2 regions of the Gordonia sp. NB41Y genome follow, and region 2 is predicted to be linked to the other one. Evidence: riboswitches for the same ligand, from Rfam matches in the RefSeq annotation. Region 2 holds a riboswitch; the other holds the start of a gene.
What was found. Region 2 has a riboswitch for S-adenosylmethionine ahead of Q9K23_RS04685 (bifunctional o-acetylhomoserine/o-acetylserine sulfhydrylase). Riboswitches for the same ligand answer to the same signal wherever they lie in the genome.
Positions count from the first base shown of each region.

Region 1: another riboswitch for S-adenosylmethionine. It lies ahead of Q9K23_RS16475 (aminotransferase class V-fold PLP-dependent enzyme); the one in region 2 lies ahead of Q9K23_RS04685 (bifunctional o-acetylhomoserine/o-acetylserine sulfhydrylase).

Region 1 covers NZ_CP132196.1:3,813,024-3,820,119, reverse strand. The annotation lists gene alc (allantoicase) at 1-329, shown strand, start outside; gene Q9K23_RS16480 (hypothetical protein) at 462-905, opposite strand; gene Q9K23_RS16475 (aminotransferase class V-fold PLP-dependent enzyme) at 902-2,317, opposite strand; SAM riboswitch class IV at 2,336-2,449, opposite strand; gene Q9K23_RS16470 (isochorismate synthase) at 2,541-3,647, shown strand; gene Q9K23_RS16465 (O-succinylhomoserine sulfhydrylase) at 3,670-4,875, opposite strand; gene Q9K23_RS16460 (rhodanese-like domain-containing protein) at 4,872-5,285, opposite strand; gene Q9K23_RS16455 (hypothetical protein) at 5,282-5,785, opposite strand; gene Q9K23_RS16450 (ABC transporter substrate-binding protein) at 5,964-6,959, shown strand; gene Q9K23_RS16445 (FAD-dependent oxidoreductase) at 7,078-7,096, shown strand, end outside.
Region 2 covers NZ_CP132196.1:1,096,248-1,103,343, forward strand. The annotation lists gene Q9K23_RS04675 (MFS transporter) at 1-944, opposite strand, end outside; gene Q9K23_RS04680 (PE-PPE domain-containing protein) at 1,137-2,972, opposite strand; SAM riboswitch class IV at 3,160-3,281, shown strand; gene Q9K23_RS04685 (bifunctional o-acetylhomoserine/o-acetylserine sulfhydrylase) at 3,344-4,654, shown strand; gene Q9K23_RS04690 (homoserine O-acetyltransferase) at 4,673-5,821, shown strand; gene Q9K23_RS04695 (hypothetical protein) at 5,923-7,096, opposite strand, start outside.

The DNA of each region.
Region 1 (7,096 bases), 2.7 Mb from region 2:
GCAACGACTGGGTGCAGGTGCGCCTGGCCGGACAGGGCCGCGTGAACCTGGTGGAACTCGACACCAGCTACTTCCTGGGCAACGCCCCGGGCTCGGCCACGGTCCGCGGCCGCGACGGCGAGACCGGCGACTGGTTCGAGGTGTTGCCGCGCACCGATCTGCAGCCCGACACCCGGCATCGGTTCGTCATCGATCTCGATCGCCCGATGACCGAGGCCCGGATGGACGTGTTCCCCGACGGCGGTATGGCCCGGTTCAAGCTGTACGGCGTCCTCACCGACGAGGCCGAGACCGCACTGATCGAGCAGTGGGAGCGCGGCGAGGCCTGACCGGCAACACCCGCGAGCACCGGCAGAACAAGCGCGGCGAGACCAGAGGTCTTGCCGCGCTTGCTGTTTCTTGTCTGTACTCGGTTCCTGTCCGGGTCCGGGCGTCCGTCCGGGCCCGAGGGCTTCGACGACTCAGGCGGCGCGAACCACCGAGGTCACCGCAGGCAGGACGAGCTGGCGGATGCGGTTCTCGGTGGCCGACCCGTCGAGCGGGACGAGCAGCACGGCGTCGGCGACCTCCGCGGCGTAGATGTCGCGGATCAGGGTGAGCAGACCGCTCGGCGTGCCCACATAACGCACTGTGCCACCGTCGAGTTCGTCGGGCAGCTGCGCCACCGCCGCGCGTGCCGACGCCGGATGCGGGGCGATGGCCACCTCCACCTCCAGCGCGACGCTGAAGTTGGCGGTGTCGCGGGAACCGGCACGCAGCAGCGAGCGTGCCCGCTGGGCGTCGCGCAGGGTGGGACGGCGGACGACGATCGGCAGCTGATCTGCCGGGACGTCCCCGGCCAGCGCCACCTTCAGCGGGGGGCGGCCGATGCTGAGCAGACGGTGGTCGGCGAGTTCGATGGTCATGACGTCGGTTCTCCGGTGTGGTGGTCGCTGGTGTGGTGGATGTCGGTGTGGTGGGTGCCGGCGCATCGGGTGCCCGGCCGGTGGGCGTCGGCCCGGTGCGGCACGGCGAGGCGGCCGACCGCGTCGACGAGGCGGTCGATGTCGGCGGAACCGGTGCCGAGCCCGAAGCTGGCGCGGACCGCACCGTCGGGCCTGCCGAGCCGGTTGAGCAGCGGATGCGCACAGAACTTGCCGTCGCGCACCCCGATACCGTGGTGATCGCTCAGATACTCCGCCACCGCACGCGGGGTGTGGCCGTCGACGTCGAATCCGGCGATCCCGACGCGATCGGGTGCGTCGTCGAAGATGCGCAGCGGCGTGACACCGTCGATCGCGGCGAGGCCGGCGTCGAGCCGTTTCCGCAGGATGTGCTCGTGGTGACCGATGGTCTCGAAGCCGATCTCGGTGATCGCCTCGCAGGCCGCGGCGATCGCCACCGCACCCAGGACGTTCGGGGAGCCGCCCTCGTGGCGGGCGGCGCCGGTATGCCAGGCGGTCGACGCGCAGTTGGCGTCGGGCTCGCCGACCACGGCGACGGCGGCCGAGGCACCGCCGCCGGCCAGGTAGGGGTCGGCGGCATCGAGCCAGTCGGGGCGTCCGATCAGCACCCCGGCACCGAACGGTGCGTAGAGCTTGTGGCCGGAGAACACCAGGTAGTCGATGCCGTGGCTGACGACCGACACGGGCCGGTGCGCCACCAGTTGCGCCGCATCCACCAGGATGCGCGCACCCTGACGGTGGGCGATCGCGGCGAGCCGTCCGATCGGCAGGACCTCACCGGTGACATTGGACGCGGCGGTCACCGCGAGCAGCGCGGCCGGGGCCGCGGCGAGTTCGCATTCCACCGCGTCGAGGGTCGCCTCGATGGTGTCGCGGGCGGTCACGATCCGGGTGGCGCCGGTCTCCCGGGAGACCCACGGCAGCAGGTTGGCGTGATGCTCGATGTCGAGGACGACGACGTCGCCGCGGACGCAGTGCGCTGCGAGGTTCAGCGCATCGGTGGTGTTGCGGGTGAACACGACGGTGTCGTCGGTGCGGCCACGGACGAAGCGCCGCACCGTCTCCCGGCACTGCTCGTACCGGCGGGTGGTGACCTGCGAGAGGTGACCGGCGCCGCGGTGCACGCTGGCGTATCCGGTGAGGGCGGTGGTGACGGCCTCGGCGACGGCGGCCAGCGCCGGGGCACTCGCGGCGTAATCGAGGTTGGCGTAAGCGATCTCGGTGCCGTCGGCGAGTGGGGCACACTCGTCGGCGCCGGCCACGGCGGCCAGCGGGGCGATCGCGGTGTCGCGCACCGGATCGCACACGGTGGTGTCGGCGACGGGGGTGTCGGCGACGGTGGGAACGATTGTCTGGCTGACGACAGCAGTCATCGGTTGAACTCCTCGGAGGATCCACGCTTGCCGTGCCCGGTCGGTACACGGCCAGGTCGTCACCCGGAGCACCCCACCGCGGAGGAGGGTTGCCGACCAGCGAGCCGGGGCTTGTCGCTGGCACTCATGACCTGCACCCAGAGTGGCCGATCCGCCGGCGGGGTGTCAATTTTCACCCAGCGTGAGCGAAACCCCTGCGTGCGGGCTCGGTAGGTTGGGTGAGGTGAGTCCTGACGTGTTCATCCTGTCCCGGCCGCACGGTGTGGTCCGGGCCGCCGGTGTCGTCCGCCGCTACCCGGATGCGGCCGCCGCCGCCCGCGATCTACGCGAAAGGCGGGTGGACTCGGTGGTCGGCGCACTCGCCTTCGACCCGCTCGAGCCCTCGGCCCTGATCGCCCCCACCGCGCTGCACCACACCCGTATCCCGCTGCCCGGCGCACAACCCACCACACGACGGTTGACCTCGGTCGTCGAGATCCCCGACCTGGCAACGCATCTGGCGCGCGTCCAGGCCGCCGTCGCCGCCATCGCCGACGGCGGTCTGGACAAGGTGGTGCTGGCACGCGCGCTCACCGGCCGGCTCGACGCCCCTGCCGACGTCGACGACCTGCTGGCCGCACTGGCCGGCGGCAATCACGAACACAATGCGTTCGCCGTCGACACCGGAACCGGCCGGCTGGTCGGGGCGAGCCCGGAGTTGTTGCTGCGCAAGCACGGTCGTGAGGTCACCTGCCTGCCCTACGCCGGCTCGGCGCCGCGCCACGCCGATCCCGCCGCCGATCGACGGTCCCGGGAGGCGCTGGCCGGCTCGGCCAAGGACCACCGCGAGCACACCTTCGTCGTCGAACATCTGCGTCGGCGACTGGCCCCGATCGCCACCGACCTCGAGATCGGCGGGCGGCCGGAACTGCTGTCGACCGGCGAGATGTGGCACCTGGCCACCCCGGTGCACGCGGTGCTGACCGAATCGGATTCCACCGCACTCGATCTCGCCATGATGCTGAGTCCCACCCCGGCCACCTGCGGTACGCCGGCCGACGTCGCGGCGCGGTTCATCCGGACACACGAGGAACCGCGCGGCCTGTATGCCGGTGCGGTCGGCTGGGCAGACGCCGCCGGCAACGGCGAGTGGATGGTCACCATCCGCTGCCTCGAACTCGATCGCACCGGGACCGGGGTGCGCATGTGGGCGGGCGGCGGGATCGTCGCCGGCTCCGACCCGCAGGCCGAACTGACCGAGACCACCGCGAAGCTGCAGACGGTGCTCAACGCACTCGGGGTCACCCTCGACGACCTTCCGGCCGCCGGGATGACCCCGCGTCAGAGCTGAATACCGATCGGGTCCGGGCGGTTCAGCCCAGGGCCTGATCGAGGTCGGTCAGGAGATCGTCGATCCCCTCCAGACCCACCGACAGCCGGAGTGCGGAGTCGCTCAGGCCGATCGCCGCACGCCCTTCCGGTCCCATCGCACGGTGGGTGGTGGTGGCCGGGTGGGTGACCAGCGACTTCGAGTCGCCCAGGTTGTTGGAGATGTCGATCACCCGCAACCGGTTGAGCACCTCGAAGGCCCGCTCCTTGCCACCGACGCCGTCGTGGTCGTTGAGCTCGAAGGTCACCACGGTGCCGCCGCCGGTCATCTGCTCGATCGCCAGCTCGTACTGCGGATGCGACTTCAGGAACGGGTACTTCACCCAGCGGACGCGCGGGTCGTCCTCGAGGAACTGCGCGATGCGCAGCGCCGAGGCCACCGACGCATCCACCCGCAGCCGCATGGTCTCGAGCCCCTTGAGCAGGGTCCACGCGTTGAACGGGCTCAGCGCCGGGCCGGTGTGCCGCATCAGGGTCTGCACCGGGCCGTCGATGTACTCGGTGGTGCCGAGCACCGCACCGCCCATGACCCGGCCCTGGCCGTCCATGTGCTTGGTGCCGGAATAGACCACCACGTCGGCCCCGAGGTCCAGGCCGCGCTGCAGCAGCGGGGTGGCGAAGACGTTGTCCAGCACCACCTTCGCGCCTGCGGCGTGCGCCAGCTCGGACACCTTGGCGACGTCGACGAGGGTCTGCATCGGATTGGACGGGGTCTCGAAGAACACCGCGTCGGCCGGCGTCGAGAGGGCCTGCTCCCACTGGGTGAGGTCCTCGCCGTCGACGAAGTCGGTGTGCACACCCCACCGCGGCAGGATCTCGTTGGCCACCACGAAACACGAGCCGAACAGGCTGCGCGCGGCGACGAGCCGGTCACCGGCCTTGAGCAGCGCACCGAGTGCCACGAAGACCGCCGACATGCCGCTCGCGGTGGCGAAGCACGCCTCGGCGCCCTCGAGCAGACGCAGTCGCTCCTGGAACATCTCGACGGTCGGATTCCCGTAGCGGGAGTAGACGAATCGCTCGTCCTCACCGGTGAAGGCACGCTCGGCGGCCTCGGCCGAGTCGTAGACGTAGCCGCTGTTGAGGAACAGCGCCTCGGAGGTCTCGAAGAAACCCGACCGCGTCAGACCGCCGCGCACGGCGAGGGTGTCGGCGGACACGCCCTCGGGAAGGTTCTGCCGGTAGATCACGACTGCCTCCACGGAAGGTCGAGGGCCCGCCAGCCCGCTCCGCCACGGTGGTCGAACTCGTCGAGCTGTCCTTCGAATCCGTCGACGATGTTGTACGCCTTGGCGATTCCGTCGGCGGTGGCGGCCTCGGCCGCGCCGATCGAGCGGTGCCCGGACCGGCAGATGAAGATCACCTCGTCGTCGTCGGCGATCCCTGCGTCACGCAGCTCGGCGACGAACGACTCGTTGGCACGACCCTCGGGGAATGTCACCCATTCGATGAAAAGTGTTTGCTTGCCCAGGATCTCGAGATCCGGGACGCCGACGTAGGCCCACTCCGGTCGGGTGCGACAGTCCACCAGCTTGGCCTTGGGATCGTTCTCCAGCTTTTCCCATGCCTGTTGCGGGGTCAGATCTCCGGCATATGTCATGCCTTGCACACCTTCCAGTTGCCGTCCTCGCGCACGACCACCGTGTCGACGGTGTGCGTCTGGTCGGACTTCTTGTCGAATTGCCAATGTACCTTCGCCGTCGCCCGGTCGCCGTCGACGGAGACGTCGGTGATCTCGGGGATGATCACCCGCCCGTTGGCCTCCAACGACGCCTGGTTCTCGGTGGTGAAGGTCTGTTCCGACGGGAATCCCGTCGAGGCCAGTTCCGCGGCGCAGGTCGACTCCCGATAGGCGGCGTAGTCGACGTTGTTGCGTGCGGTGTACTGATCGTTGATCGCGTACTGCACCTTCGCCGCGTCACTCGCCCGTTCCTCCGCGGGTCGGAACAGATACGAGAGCCCGATCCCGAGCGCCGCCAGGGCGACGACGACCAGCGCGACCAGAAATGGCCAGGCATTGCGCCACGAGGGCGGTGGTGCGTCGTCGGGTTGGGGGTCGGTGGGCTCCGGCGCCGAACTCCTGCGCGCACCTTTGGCCATGGCGATCAGTCTATCGACGCATGTCGCAGTAGTTGTCGCCGCCCTCGATCCGCCCCATCGGACCCGTCCGGTGCGTAAGGTGACCCTCACCAAATGGCCGGGGAGGGAGATCATGTTCACCAGTCGAGACCACCGCCGTCGCCGCGCCCATCTGTCGGGCATCACCCGCCGACACGGGATGGTCGCCACGCTCGCGCTGGCCACCGCCCTCGTCGTGGGTGCCTGCAGTTCTCCCGCCGAGGACAACGGCGGCGCCACCGCGCCCGCCCCGGAGGCCGGGGCGATCCCGGTCACCATCGAGCACCAGTACGGGTCGACCACCATCGACGAACCGGTCACCCGGGTCGCGGCGATGGGCGTGGGCGATGCCGACACCCTCCTCGCCCTGGGCGTGCAGCCGACCACCATCGCACCGTTCGCCGACCCCACCCAGCGGGTCACACCGTGGAATGCCGAGCTGCTCGGCGACAACCAGCCGGTGATCCTGCCGAACGTCTCCGCGGAGTTCGGCGCGATGATCCCCAAGACCCTCGCCACCGACCCCCAGCTGATCACCGCGGTCGGTGCCGCCCCCGATCGCGCCCAGTACGACAAGCTGACCGCGGCGGTCCCGACCATCGTTCGTCCCGCGAACTATCCCGACTGGCAGGTGCCGTGGGACGTCCAGGCCACCGAGATCGGCAAGGCCGTCGGACAGCCCAAGGCGGTCGCCGACAAGATCGCCCAGGTCAAGGCGCAGCTCGCGTCGATCCGCACCGATCACCCCGAGTTCGCGGGCAAGACGGCGGTGGCGGTGACCCGGTCGGCCGACGGCTCGATCTCGGTGTACGGCGCCGGCGACGGCCGCGGACAGACCCTGATCGACTACGGCCTCGCCTTCCCCGAGTCCCTGAAATCGACCATCACCAGCGGTTTCTACGGAACTCTGTCACCGGAGAACGTGTCCATGCTCGACGCCGCCGACATCGTCGTCGCCATCGACTGGCAGGGCTCCAACGCCAAACTGCAGTCCGACGCGGCGTGGAACCGGCAGCCGTTCGTGACCGGTAAACGAGTCGCGTACCTCGACCAGCAGGTCGGTTCGGCGATGTCGGTTCCCACCGTTCTGACCATTCCCTGGGTCGCCTCGCAGGCTGTCGAGCCGATCGCCACGGCAGCCACAGAAGTAAGGTGACCCTTAACCGGGATTTTGGCTCTGGGCGCGCAGCGCCTACCGTAGAAGGGATAAGCGTCGACGCACCGCCGTGCACCGCGGGCGTCGGAGACATCGAGAACCGAGGTACCGACACCTTATGACAGATCAGAGCCGTC
Region 2 (7,096 bases):
TCCATCAGCCGGGTCTGCAGGGCGGGGATCGTCACGGTGGCGGCCACACCGACGAAGAATGTCAGAATCAGTGCAGCCCAGGCGAATTGAACAGAAGCGGCAAAGACCAGCAGCACCACGGTGGTGCCGATCAGCCCGAGCAGGATGGACAGTGGCACATTGCGGTCGGCAGCGATCCCGCCGACCACATTGCCCAGCACCATGCCGAGGCCGAACAGCATCAGCGCGAACGGGATCGTTCCGACACCGATCCCGGAGATGCTGGTCAGCGTGGTGTTGAGGTAGGTGTAGAAGGCGAACATCCCGCCGAATCCGACGGTACCGATCAGCAGGGTGAACCACACCTGCCCGCGGCGGAGTGCGCCGAGTTCGGTCATCGGGTTGGTCACGCGCATGTCCGAGAGTGAACCGAGGTTGCGGATGAGCGCGCCGACGGTGAGCACGCCCACCGCCACGACGATGAGAAACGCACTGCGCCAACCGGAGTGCTCGCCGAGCCAGGCCGCAGCGGGGACGCCTGCGACGTTGGCGACAGACAGTCCGAGCATCACCTGACCGACCGCCTTGGCACGGCGCTGCGGGCCGGCGAGGTGAGCGGCGACCAGTGCCGCCACACCGAAGTAGGCACCGTGGGGCAGGCCCGCGACGAAGCGGGCCGCGAGCAGTGACGGAAAGGTCGGGGCCAGCACGGTGGCGAGGTTGCCGACGGTGAAGGCCACCATCAGTCCGATCAGCAGGGTCCGACGGGACATACGTGCGGTGAGCGCGGCGATCAGCGGTGCACCCACCACGACGCCGAGGGCGTAGGCGGAGATCACCCATCCGGCGGTCGGTTCGGACACATCCATGGCGTCGGCGATGTTGGGCAACAGACCCATCGAGACGAACTCGGTGGTGCCGATGCCGAAGCCGCCGAGCGCCAGCGCCAGGATCGCCCACCGCAGGGAGGTCCCGGCGGGTGTCGCCGCGGGGAGCGTGGACGTGCGGTCGGGCTGGGAGGGGGCTGGGGTGTGCGGCACCTGTCCACCAACCACCGCGAGGGTGCGGTGAATTCCCTGGTCCGGCGGTGAACTACTTCACAGGGCCGCCGGTCCACCTCTCCCCTGTCCGACGCCCTCCACCCCGCCCGACCCCCTCTACCCTGCCTCGACCGCTTCCGTCTCGTCCGCTTCCGTCTCGTCCGATTGCGTGTCCACCGTTCCCATCGTGGCCGGGGACGCGCCTTCGGAACCGGACGGTTCCGTCGACCCGGTCGCGCTATCCGGGTTCTGCGTCTGCTCTGCGGTGGCGTCGGACCCGGTGGCGTCGGACCCGGTGGCGTCGGAACCAGGGGCGGGATCGGCGCCGGCGGCAGGACCGGGGTCCGGGTCGGGCGCGGATTGCGGCTGCGGGGCCGGTTCCGTTTGCGATTCGGCTCGCGGCTCGGTGACCATCGCGGCCGCGCCGGCTTGCGCGGTGTCCGGGTCGTCGGAGTCCGCCGATCCGGCGCCCCGGGCGACCGATCCGTCACCGGCTTCCGTGCCGGCGGTGAGTGCGGCGATCTGCGGGGTGACCGATGCGGCGGCCGGCACTCCGGCGGTCAGCAGGCTGTCGGTGAACAGGGTGTCGGTGAACAGGGTGTCGGGACCGAACGGCACCGAGGTGATCCCGTCGACGATGCGCCCGGCCCAGTAGGTGACGAACTCGACCGGCATCCCCACGACGCTCACCGCGCTGCCGGTCAGCCCCGACACCCCGGTGCGGACCAGGGCGAGGTCGCCGGTGACCAGACCGTTGAGGATGTCGGTGAGCATGGACAGGTCGGGCAGGTATCCGCCGTAGCCGAGTTCGGGAAGCTGCGGGAACCAGTCCATGGTCCAGGCGATCGGTGTCTGGAAGTCGGCGAGGGTGATACCGATGATGTCGGGCCACCGGAAGCGGTAGGCCAGCAGGTCCGGGACGGTCCAGTCGACGCCGAGCGCGTCCACCAGCTGCTGGGTCAGTACGGCCACCGACGATGGTTGTTCGACGGTGCACGTGGTCACCTGGACGTTCGGGGTCGCCGGATCGGGGCCGGTGCAGTCGGCGTAGGCGGCCGGGTCCTGGTACATGTGCCACGGGTAGTAGCCGTGTTTGACGAAGTAGCCGAGCAAGCCGTCGATGTCGCCGATCGGATCGTGCAGCGGGTCGGGCAGGTCACAGACCGGATCACCCGCCACGCAGATCGTCGTGACCTCGAGTCCGCCGTAGTCGGCGCTGCTGCGTGGCCCCGACATGGTCAGCCCGGGGATCACCCCGACGAGGGTCAGCTCGATGCCGCGCCCCCACAGGCTGCCGCTCATCCGCGGATCCGAGTACACCTCACCGCTCACGTTGTCGCGGACCAACTCGACCTGCGTGCCGTCGTCGAGGGTGACCCGCCCGGTCTCGCCGATCCCGGTGAGCACATCGCCGGCGACCCGCGCCCCCTGGGAGTAGCCGGCGATCACGACCTGTTTGTCGCCACCGCACTGCGTCACGTACTCCCCGACGGCCTGCTCGAGGTTCGCACTCCCCTCACGTTCGGCGTTGTTGTAGCCCACCGACCCGAGCGGCCAGATCGACGCCGAGTAGTCCACCACCTCGACGGTGTAGGGGTTGCCGTAGTAGGGACTGGTCGGGTCCGGCTGGTTGTCGGGGCCCAGGGCGGTGTAGCGCTGCTGCACACCGATCAGTGCCCCGGCCCCCGGTTCGGAGGCCCCGCCCACCAGGAAGACCCGGCCCGGTCCGGCGCACTCGGGATCGGCGGGGTCGGCGGCCGCGACGCCTGCGCCCACTCCGATGACCACCACCCCGATCGCGACGACCGCCGCCGGCGCCAGGACGCCACGGCGTCGGACCGACGCATGTCTGTCGGATCGGGATCGACCGGGTTCGGTGCACCCGGGCGAGCCGGGGCCCGGCTTGCCGAACAGGGACGAGTGACGCTTGGCGGTGTGTGTCCGGTGCTTCATGGCCATCCCCTTCGGCCGAGACATCCTGTGGTACGCGATCGTAAATCCGGGGAGTTGGGCGGCCGTCCCGATACCGTCGCGACTCCATCGAACGCAGGACAGCAGAAATCGTCGGCGACCAGCGTTGAGATCGGTGCGAGCAGGAGGGTTCTCAACGGCTTGTGACCGTGTTATATCCTTGACGCCAGGTCATGAGTATCAGCGCACAGCCCCGGCTTGCTGATCGGCAACCCTCCAACCGCGGTGGGGTGCTCCGGGTGATGACCGGGTTGTGGGATCGCGTTCACGCATCCCCGGCAAGCGCGGGTCCGAAGGTCGGACCCCACCAGGGTCTTCACGACCCTGCCGACCGCAGAAAGTGATCTATACCCATGTCTGACGCAGCCAACGGTGGCGAGTGGAGTTTCGAGACCAAGCAGATCCACGCCGGCCAGACCGCCGACGGTACGACCAACGCTCGCGCCCTGCCGATCTACCAGACCACGTCGTACACCTTCAACGACACGCAGCACGCCGCGAACCTGTTCGGCCTGGCCGAGCCGGGCAACATCTACACCCGCATCATGAACCCCACCCAGGACGTCGTCGAGCAGCGCCTCGCCGCCCTCGAGGGTGGCGTCGCCGCACTGCTGGTGGCCTCCGGTCAGGCCGCCGAGACCTACGCGATCCTCAACATCGTGGAGAACGGCGGCCACGTGGTGGCCAGCCCGCGTCTGTACGGCGGCACCTACAACCTGCTGCACTACACCCTGCCGAAGTTCGGTGTCGAGGTGACCTTCGTCGAGAATCCGGAGGACCTCGACTCCTGGCAGGCCGCGGTGCGTGACAACACCCGCGCGTTCTACGGCGAGTCGATCTCCAACCCGAACAACGAGATCCTCGACATCCCCGGCATCTCCGAGGTGGCCCACCGCAACGGTGTCCCGCTGATCGTCGACAACACCGTCGCCACCCCGTACCTGCTCAACCCGCTGGCCCACGGTGCCGACATCGTGGTGCACTCGGCCACCAAGTACATCGGCGGTCACGGCACCGCGATCGGCGGCGTGATCGTCGACGGCGGCACCTTCGACTGGCGCGTCCAGCGCGACGGCCAGGACCTGTTCCCCGGCTTCACCACGCCGGACCCGAGCTACCACGGTGCGGTCTTCGCCGACCTCGGCGCCCCGGCGTATGCGCTCAAGGCCCGCGTGCAGCTGCTGCGTGACACCGGCGCCGCGATCTCCCCGTTCAACGCCTTCCTGCTCGCCCAGGGTCTGGAGACGCTGAGCCTGCGCGTCGAGCGGCATGTCGCCAACGCCCAGAAGGTGGCCCAGTACCTCGCCGACCATCCGCAGGTGGAGTCGGTGGCCTACGCCGGTCTGGCCTCGTCGCCGTGGTACGAGCGGGGCCAGGAGCTCGCCCCCAAGGGCCAGGGTGCGATCATCGGATTCGAGATCGCCGGCGGTGTGGACGCGGGCAAGCGGTTCGTCGAGGCGCTGACCCTGCACAGCCATGTCGCCAACATCGGTGACGTCCGGTCGCTGGTGATCCACCCGGCGTCCACCACGCACAGCCAGCTCACCCCGGAGGAGCAGCTGGCCGCCGGTGTGGCCCCCGGCCTGGTCCGCCTGGCCGTGGGTATCGAGGGAATCGACGACATCCTGGCCGACCTGGACCAGGGTTTCGCGGCAGCGAAGTAGTTGAGGAGCGCATAACCAGTGTCGGTAACGATCGACCCGAAGGCGTCGCAGGCGCGTCAACCCGACTGGGAGAAGGTCCCGGACGGGCGGATGGTCGGCGTCCGCCTCGGGCCGATGGTGCTCGACAGCGGGTACCGGCTCGACGACGTCACCCTGGCATTCCAGCGCTGGGGGACGTTGTCGCCGTCCCGTGACAACGTGATCCTGGCGTTGCATGCGCTCACCGGTGACTCCCATGTCACCGGCGAGGCCGACGCCGAGCACCCGTCCCCCGGCTGGTGGGACGGATTGATCGGTCCGGGCTGCGCCGTGGACACCGACGAGTGGTGTGTCATCTCGGCCAACGTCCTCGGCGGGTGCCGCGGGTCGACCGGTCCGGCGTCCCTGGATGCCGACGGACGGCCGTGGGGCTCACGCTTCCCGGAGATCACCGTGCTCGACCAGGTGCGTGCGGAGGCCGCCCTCCTCGAGGCGCTCGACATCCGCAGCATCGGTGCGGTGGTCGGCGGTTCGATGGGTGGCGCGCGGGCGCTCGAGTGGGCGGTGGAGTTCCCCGACCGGGTGCGCAGCGCGCTGGTCCTCGCGGTCGGCGCCCGCGCCACCGCTGACCAGATCGGCACCCAGACCACCCAGATCGCCGCGATCACCTCGGATCCCGACTGGCAGGGCGGCGATTACCACGGCACCGGCCGCGCGCCGTTCGCCGGCATGGGGATCGCCCGCCGGATCGCGCACCTGACCTATCGGCACGAGGTCGAACTCGACGAGCGGTTCGCCAATCATCCTCAGGGCCAGGAGAATCCACTCACCGGCGGTCGGTACGCGGTTCAGAGCTACCTCGAGCACCAGGCCGAGAAGCTCACCGAGCGCTTCGATCCGGGTAGCTACGTGGTGCTCAGCAACGTGCTCAATCACCACGACGTCGGCCGCGGCCGCGGTGGCGTGGCCGCCGCACTGCGGTCGTGCACCGTTCCGGTGATCGTCGCGGGTATCGACTCCGACCGTCTCTACCCGTTGCGGTTGCAGGCCGAGATCGCCGATCTGCTCGGCAACTGCGTCGGCGGACTGCAGGTGGTGAACTCCGACAAGGGCCACGACGGCTTCCTGACCGAGTTCGATGCGGTCGCCGACCTGCTCAAGCGCACCGTGGACCTCGCGCGCAACTGAGTCCCCCTCCGACAACGGCCGTACACCCTCGGGTGTACGGCCGTTGTCTGTCGGCGGGTCCGGGCCGCCGGAGCGGTCTCGGCCGCGCCCGGGGCGTGCGACTAGGCGGCGGGAGTGGTCGTGGTGACCTCGGCCGGCGGTGTCCCGGCGGGCTGCGATCCGGACGGCGGGAGCAACGACTGCCCCGGCGCGGGCTCCGCCACGTCACCGGGTGCCGTGGTCGGGACGCCCAGGCTCGGGATCAGTTCCGGCGGAATCAGATTCGGCGGGATGGTCCAGGTCGACCAGGTCGGCCGGGTGGGACGTGTCGGCATGTCGGGCACCGAGGTCTCGGTGGTGGTCGGGGCCGAACTCGGTCCGAGTGTCCACGTGGAGGTCCCCGCGGTCGGCAGGGGCAGTTCGGTGGTGGCCCATCCGGGTGTCCACCCGTTCGGCGGATAGGTCGTCACGGTGTTGTGTGTGGCGGTCGGTGAATCCACCGACGACATCCGGGTGGTGTGCGCCGTCGTCGTCCAGTCCGGCTCGACCGTCCCCACCCACCGTTCGGATTCCACGGTGGTCGTCGACGGATCGGCGTCCCCGGAATCCGATGTCAGGGTGGCGCCGACGGCCACCGCGGTGACCAGCAGCGCACAGCAGAACCCGATGACGGCGGCAACCGGCGCCAGGGGCATCCAGCCGCTCCGGCGGCGGCCACCGATGAAGGTCACCCGCCCGGCACCCGACCGGCGGGCGAGCAGTGCCGCCCCCGTCGCGGCGACGAGCTCGGGGGTGTCGGGCCGGATCAGTTCGAGGCCGGTCCCCTCACCGAGCTCGGCGAGCACCGGCAGATTGGCCAGTCCCCCGACCAGCACCAGCGCCTCGGGGGCGGGTCCGGCCGCCGTCCGGAGTCCTTCGAGGTGTTCGGCGATCACGGTCCGGGCCTGCTCGACCATCGGACGTGCGGCCTGTTCCACCATCTCGTCGGTCAGCCGGACCCCGGTGGGTATCCCGGCGGGAGTGATGCCGACCGTGTCCGGACCGGAGGTCTCCTCCTTGGCGGTCCGGCAGGCCCCGACCAGCGAGGCTCGTCCACGGCGGGTCTGTGTGCCGTCGAGGTCGGAGCGGGCGGCGACCCGGTCGGCCAGTGCCTCGTCGAGCGCACGGCCGCTGAGGACATCGGTGCGGGCGTCGGCGGCGATCCGGCCGGAGGTCGGCTCGACGGTGTAGAGCGACATCCCGGTGTCGCCGCAGTCGGCCACCAGGACCGAACCGAACCGCTCGATCTGGCCGGTA